DNA from 3 places in the Kiloniella sp. genome. Region 3 is predicted to be linked to each of the others. Evidence: predicted binding sites of a transcription regulator. Region 3 holds the regulator's gene; each other region holds the start of a gene.
The links. Region 3 encodes PhoB, which activates phosphate uptake and scavenging genes when phosphate is short. Its sites were predicted from a motif close to TNTCATAAAACTGTCA; they were not measured.
Positions count from the first base shown of each region.

Region 1 (2,248 bases), on a different contig from region 3:
CATGACACGAGATACAGACAGACTGAGTTGCTCTTTTATCTGTGCAATGGATAGTTCAGGTATTTCTTTTGGACCACGTCTTTTTTCTGCGAGAAGACGGTGGGCGTTTTTGATCGCTTTCTCGCCACCTTTTACAGCTACATACATTTCAAATGTCCATTTCTGAAGAACGGGGAAGGGCGCAAATATGGGTGGGAGAGGCAAAAATGATATCAATGCCGCAAGGGACGTGGTTTCTGTTACCCTTCATCCATCCCCAAAGTTTTGGATTAAGGGTAGAAGGAGACAGTTCACTTGTGGTTTTGATCCCTGGGCCGCTTATCACAGCCTTTTGTTCAGCATTGAAATGATCAACGGCAATGATAAGCGTTGCGGAACGATCAGGATTTTCAGCTGTACCAATTGGCAAATTAGCAATCTGATCTGGACCTTCCATGCCATTGAGAACGGCGAAGTCACAATGGTTCGCATTCTGTGTTAGCGAACACCCGGTATGGAACCGCAAATAATCAGTAACATCTGAGCACTCTGTTTCTGGAGAAAGCCAAATTGTCGTGTCCATGTCTGCGAGGGTCAGCAGAATGGAAGCTGTAGATGAATTCAGCTTGTTTGGACTTTCACATGTGATCGGTGTCTTTATGACAGTACCGGGGTGAGACATCGCATCCAGAACAGCCCTGAAAACAGCTGTGGCATCAAAAACAGGATTATGGAGCCCGGGTAGAGTTGTTTGACCAATATCTTGCGTAGAAAGAGAATTTGTTTGGGGGTGCATCACGCGTCTTCTCCTCGTACCATCGTGAAGAAATCAACTTTAGAAGTTGCAATCTGTGATTTGCGATTATGCTTTGCTTTTTCTTGAGCGGATGCCAGCGGTGTAACAAAAGTATCGCGTATTTTTTGTGCCCAGCGATTTGTCTGGAGAAGGGCGTCGAGGACTGCAACCAGCTCGGCCTTTTTATGATCTCTGCCTCGAATATACGCGTATCCAATGTGGTCACTATCTAGACACACAGTACAGCGTGTTACAGATACTTCACCCAGATTGAATTGTTGCCCGTCACCGCCGGCTCTTCCTCGGACCATAACCAGCCCGGTTTCTGTTTTACGAAGGAAGCGATAGGGAAGGTTGCTTAAATCAGCTTCTGATTTTGTCAGTTTTTGCCAGTGATGTTGTAAATCTTGCAGCGTGCAGCGAGCCAGAACAGATAACCATCTCTGTCTCTCGTTATTCGCATCTCTCTGGTCTAGCTGTTCCGAAACATCGGTCACTTTTTATCTCCTTTCGACAAATGCTAAATTTATCTAGACGTCTATACCTTTTTGATTTATAGGATGTAGCGTCAGCGAAGACAATTGACGACTGATGAAAGTTTTATGAACTTTAAAGGACAGTGAGATGGAGTGGGAAAAGGGTGAAGCAATCTGGAAGCAGATTGGGCGTCTTTTACTTCAGGATATTACATCGGGTGTTTTTAAGCCGGGCGATAAACTGCCGACAGAAAATGAACTTGCAAAAAGATTTGGTGTGAACCGTCACACAGTGCGCAGTGCGATTGCTGCACTTACAGAAGATAATGTGATGCGCGTCGAACAAGGGCGAGGAACTTTTGTCCAGGAAAACCTGATGGATTATACCTTGGGAAGTCGAACTCGTTTCTCTCAGATTGTGTCGGGGCGTCATCGACTGCCGGATAAAACCTTGTTAAGCAGCGAAAAGGAAAAAGCGACGAAACAAGTTGCAAAAAGGTTGATGGTTGCCAGGGATGAAAAGGTGATCAAGCTTGAATCTGTTAGCCAGGCAGACGGTATCCCGCTGGCCTATTCTATAAGCTATTTGCCCGCACTTCGATTTAGGGGAATTGAAGCCGTATTTGCGGAAACAAAATCTTTAACTGAGGCCTTTAAGCATTTTGGGTTAAACGATTATACGCGTAAAAACACAAGAATTACAGCGCAGATGCCCAGTAAACGAACAGCGGAATTGTTACAACAAGCTAAAAATAAACCCGTTCTGATCACCGAGAGTGTCGATGTGGATGCCACTGGCAAGGCGATACAGTTTGGTATTACGCATTTCGCGAGTGAACGTGTCCAACTCTTTGTAGATAACGAGAGCGCTCATCCGCTCTCTTAATCAATGTTTGTCAACTCGTCTGTCCATGGCGGAACTGCGCCACTTTGTGTGACGGTAAAGGCCGCGACTCTGTTGGCTTTATTCAGCGCGATAGATAGCTGCTGCTCTGTT
Region 1 is NZ_JBLXHT010000015.1:12,582-14,829, forward strand. Features, by position in the region: gene ACN0QW_RS18075 (carbon-phosphorus lyase complex subunit PhnI) at 1-147, opposite strand, end outside; gene phnH (phosphonate C-P lyase system protein PhnH) at 149-775, opposite strand; gene phnG (phosphonate C-P lyase system protein PhnG) at 775-1,272, opposite strand; gene phnF (phosphonate metabolism transcriptional regulator PhnF) at 1,400-2,137, shown strand; gene ACN0QW_RS18095 (carbohydrate kinase family protein) at 2,134-2,248, opposite strand, start outside.
Region 1: a site for PhoB is predicted at 1,368-1,383, ahead of phnF (phosphonate metabolism transcriptional regulator PhnF). Genes of this name have one in related genera too.

Region 2 (2,248 bases), on a different contig from region 3:
ACATGGACGATAAGACATATGATATTCCGAAATTTTATCACGATGATGATTTTATGGACTCTGGGGATGCTCGGCCATTAAGAATTCTTTCTGAGTATTTTGGTCCGCAAAATCGATTTGAAAAATTTAACGTAGAAGACACGATCGTTTTTTTTGGTTCTGCCCGTATTAAGTCAGAGGAAGAGGCTCTGGCTGCGATGGCTGAGGCTAAACGTACCGGGAATGGTTTACGTAAGGCCGAGCAAATGATGAAGGTCTCTAGGTACTACGAAGAGACGCGTGAATTAGCACGGCGTTTTACAGAGTGGTCTAAGACCTTAACAAATGATGAGCGCCGTTTCGTTGTGTGCACAGGTGGTGGCCCTGGGATTATGGAGGCAGCTAACAGAGGAGCCTCGGAAGGCAAGGGGATTAATGTAGGTTTAAACATTTCATTGCCTTTTGAGCAAAGTGAAAATCCTTACATTACCCGAGAGTTGGCTCTGGAATTTCATTACTTCTTTATGCGTAAGTTTTGGTTTATCTATCTGGCCAAAGCGGTTCTGGTGATGCCAGGCGGTTTTGGTACGCTTGATGAATTCTGCGAATTGCTAACACTTATCCAAACCCAAAAAATAAAAAAGAAGATGCCAATAGTTCTCTTTGGGTCTGATTATTGGAATAAGGTGGTGAATTTTGAAGCGCTTTGCGAGTTCGGTACCATAAGCGAAGAAGATCTTGATCTCTATCTGGTTACGGATTCTAAGGATGAGGCTTTCGAGTATGTCACCAAAGGATTGTTAGAACATGCGTTGGAATCCCCCGGACCAATGCTCTGAGATGCAGTTGAGTTGAAAGATTGTTTACAGGCCTCTTCATAGAAGGGGCCTGTTTTTTATGAAGTAGCTTTTATGGGGGGCGATTATTATTGCTATTAGATGATAATTCAATCCATAGGGCAGGACTATAATAATCATACAAAATATCGATTTGATGTATGTGGATTGTCACGCCACTATATAAATAATTCTCTTATTTTGACGTAAATATAGTTTTAAGTTCAACTATAAATGTGCGAATGTTAGAAAAATGGTGTATATAGATATATTTTTGTTGATATTTTGTTGTTAATACCACATTTTATTGTTATGAAAATATTTCTATATTGTGACACTTTTGTGAAATTAGCCTTGTCTGCAGGAGGAGCTTAAAGCTACAAATACTAATTCTGGAATGATCTGCCACAGGGTAGGTGTGGTGCTGCGTTATTCGCGGGTAGTATTCTGTAACCAAAAAATCATTGAATGAGGTAAGTATAAGCGTGTCTGGTTTTGACCTTTTGTTAAAAATAGCTGGTGGTGTTGCTCTTTTATTGTGGGCGACAAGAATGGTGCGCACGGGTGTGTTGCGTGCATATGGCAGTCAGCTTCGTCGTTTTTTAGGATCGGCCACTAAAAACACGCTTTCTTCATTTGGTATGGGCATCGGTATGGCCGGTATCCTGCAAAGTTCCACGGCAACGGCATTACTTACAGTTGCTTTTGCAGGAAAAGGATTAATCGCGATTGGGCCTGCTTTGGCAGTGATGCTGGGGGCAGATGTCGGTTCTACGCTTGTCGTACAAGTACTTTCTCTGGATATTTCCTGGTTATCACCAGTATTGATTTTAATAGGATTTGTTTGTTTCACCACAAGACCAACAATGACACTTCGCCACTTGGGGCGCGTGTTTATTGGGCTTGGCTTGATGCTGCTTTCACTGAAGCTGGTGGTTGGTGCTTCTGAGCCAATGCGTGATAGTGTGGTGTTGCAAAACATTCTGGCTGCTTTGTCCGAAGCCCCGTTGTTTGCCGTTATTTTGGCTGCTTTAATTACCTGGATCACGCATTCGTCGGTGGCAATGGTTTTATTGATAATGTCGTTGAGTGTCGCTGGGGTCGTTTCCGCTGATTTGGCTCTGGTTCTGGTCTTAGGGGCAAATGTCGGTGCTGGTATTGTTCCTATGGCCTTAACAATGTCAGAAACGCCAAAAGCCCGACGTATACCCATGGGGAATATGCTCTTTCGATTTGCGGGTGTTCTTATCCTTTTACCATTGATGGAAATTATCACGCCTTATGTTGCAGAATTGAGTGGTGCAGGTGTAGGACGCCAAGTGGCGAATTTCCATACCATATTTAATATTGGCCTTGCGATTGTCTTCTTACCGCTTGTCGGGGTGATGTCGAGCTTAATGGAGCGCGCTTTGCCTGAAGGTGCTGGTGCCGAA
Region 2 is NZ_JBLXHT010000003.1:73,517-75,764, reverse strand. Features, by position in the region: gene ACN0QW_RS06355 (LOG family protein) at 3-818, shown strand; gene ACN0QW_RS06350 (Na/Pi cotransporter family protein) at 1,301-2,248, shown strand, end outside.
Region 2: a site for PhoB is predicted at 1,148-1,163, ahead of ACN0QW_RS06350 (Na/Pi cotransporter family protein). Genes of this name have one in related genera too.

Region 3 (2,248 bases):
TACCAGCTTTCATGCATCATGCTGCGATGGTCATGGATGATGTGGGTATTTCCTATGATTATAGTGATGTCAGGTTTCGGCAACCGGAACATGTTGTTAAGTCTGCGTTCGAGGAAATTGGACTGCCAGAAAAACCAAAAATGATTGCGTTGGGTATTAATGCCAGCGCAGCCTATAAGCAATGGGGTGTCAAAGGATATTCGGAAATAGCTGAACGTCTTTTGGAAAATTATCCCGGTCAAATTCTGTTGTTTGGCGCTGGTGATGTTGCCCCGATTGCCCAAGGTATCTTAGATAATACCTCTAGCCCTGATCGATTTATTGACCTGACAACCCGCAAAGTGTTGCTACATCACAGTCATGCCTTGCTTCAATCTTGTGATTTCTACGTAGGCAACGATAGCTTTGGTCTTAACTTGGCTGCGATGTCGAGCATGCCTGCGGTGGGGATTTTTATTAAAAGCTATTACTTCGCGTACTCTGACTGGATTAAACCCGTTATCTCGCCCAGTGATGATATTTCCGAGGTTACGTCAGAGCAGGCATGGAGTGAGATTGAAAAGCTTTTATAAACAATCTTTTTTAGTAGTGAATCATAAATAGCCAATAACCCACGTCCTAAACATTAGGGGACGGATTATTGGCTATTTCTATAATAAAGCAGCTTAATTAAGCTGCTTTGGCGCGATCCAGAGCGTAACCCGCTGAACGTACCGTACGAATTAGATCCTGTTCAGTCCCTTCGTTCAGGACTTTGCGGAGGCGTCTGATATGAACATCTACTGTGCGGGGTTCAACGTACACATCGTGGCCCCAAACTGAATCAAGTAACTGTTCGCGGCTAAAGACACGCCCAGGGTTTTGCATCAAGTGGCGGAGCAACTTGAATTCGGTTGGACCCAAATGAACTTCGCGGTCGCCGCGATAAACTTTATAGGCAGCCAAATCCATGTTGATGTCTTCGAAGGTAAGTGCCTCGGTTACGGTTTCCGGCTTGCTTCGACGCATGATGGCGCGAATACGCGCAACCAGTTCAGCAGGTGAAAACGGTTTCGTCATGTAATCATCGGCACCTGAATCTAGACCTCTTATTTTGTCTGTTTCTTCACCGCGTGCTGTTAGCATGATGATTGGCACATCTTTGGTTTCTGGCAGACGACGGAGCTGGCGACAAACTTCAATGCCTGATAGAAGCGGGAGCATCCAATCCAGAAGAATTAGATCCGGGGCTTCTTCTTTTGCACGAAGGAGGGCTTCTTCGCCATCATGTGCTTCATTGACGCGAAATCCTTCTTTTTCAAGGTTATAGCGTAATAACGTTGTCAGTGCGATTTCGTCTTCAATGACTAATGCCAAGGGTTTCATGGAAAGGTCCTTTTTTTCCATTATATTAAATTTCTACTTCGCCTTCCCCGTCATCGGGGGTAAGGATTTGAAAAGCGGTGCGATCCCCTTTGGGGCGTTTACCTTCTAAACGTTCGCCGGTCGATAAATAGTAAATAGTTTCAGCAATATTTGTTGCATGGTCGCCCATGCGTTCGATGTTTTTGGCGATAAAGAGCATGTGTGTACAGGCGCCGATATTCCGTGGATCTTCCATCATGTAAGTCAGAAGTTCGCGGAACAAAGAAGTGTACATTTCATCAACTTCTTCATCCCGGTGCCACACATCTATCGCGCGGTCCTTATCGCTGTTGGAAAAGGCGTCAAGGGTATCTTTGACGATTTCCTGGACCAACCGGGACATCCGCATAATGCTGGTAACGGATTTTTGTGGCGGCATTTGGTTGATTGCAATACTGCGCTTGGCAATGTTCTTTGCATAATCGCCAATACGTTCAAGATCAGACGAAATTTTAAAAGCAGCAATGACGGCCCGAAGATCGTTAGCAACGGGTTGACGCAAGGCAATCAACTGAATGACAGCGGCTTCCAATTCTTCTTCCAGCGCATCGATTTTTGCGTCTTCTTTACGGACGAGTTCAGCTTTTGCACTGTCGCGTTGAACAAGTGCATCGACGGCTTCGGACAGTTGATTTTCTGCCATGCCACCCATGCGAATTATAATTTCATGAATGGTACGAAGTTCTTTGTCAAATGAGCTGACGATGTGGTCTTTGGTTTCTGGCATATCCATCTTCCTTACCCGAATCTTCCCGTAATGTAACCTTGGGTACGATCATCTTGTGGGCTGGTAAAGAGACGATCTGTTTCTCCGACTTCAACCAATTCTCCAAGATGGAAGAAG
Region 3 is NZ_JBLXHT010000005.1:258,545-260,792, reverse strand. Features, by position in the region: gene ACN0QW_RS10785 (glycosyltransferase family 9 protein) at 1-572, shown strand, start outside; gene phoB (phosphate regulon transcriptional regulator PhoB) at 670-1,386, opposite strand; gene phoU (phosphate signaling complex protein PhoU) at 1,391-2,131, opposite strand; gene pstB (phosphate ABC transporter ATP-binding protein PstB) at 2,143-2,248, opposite strand, start outside.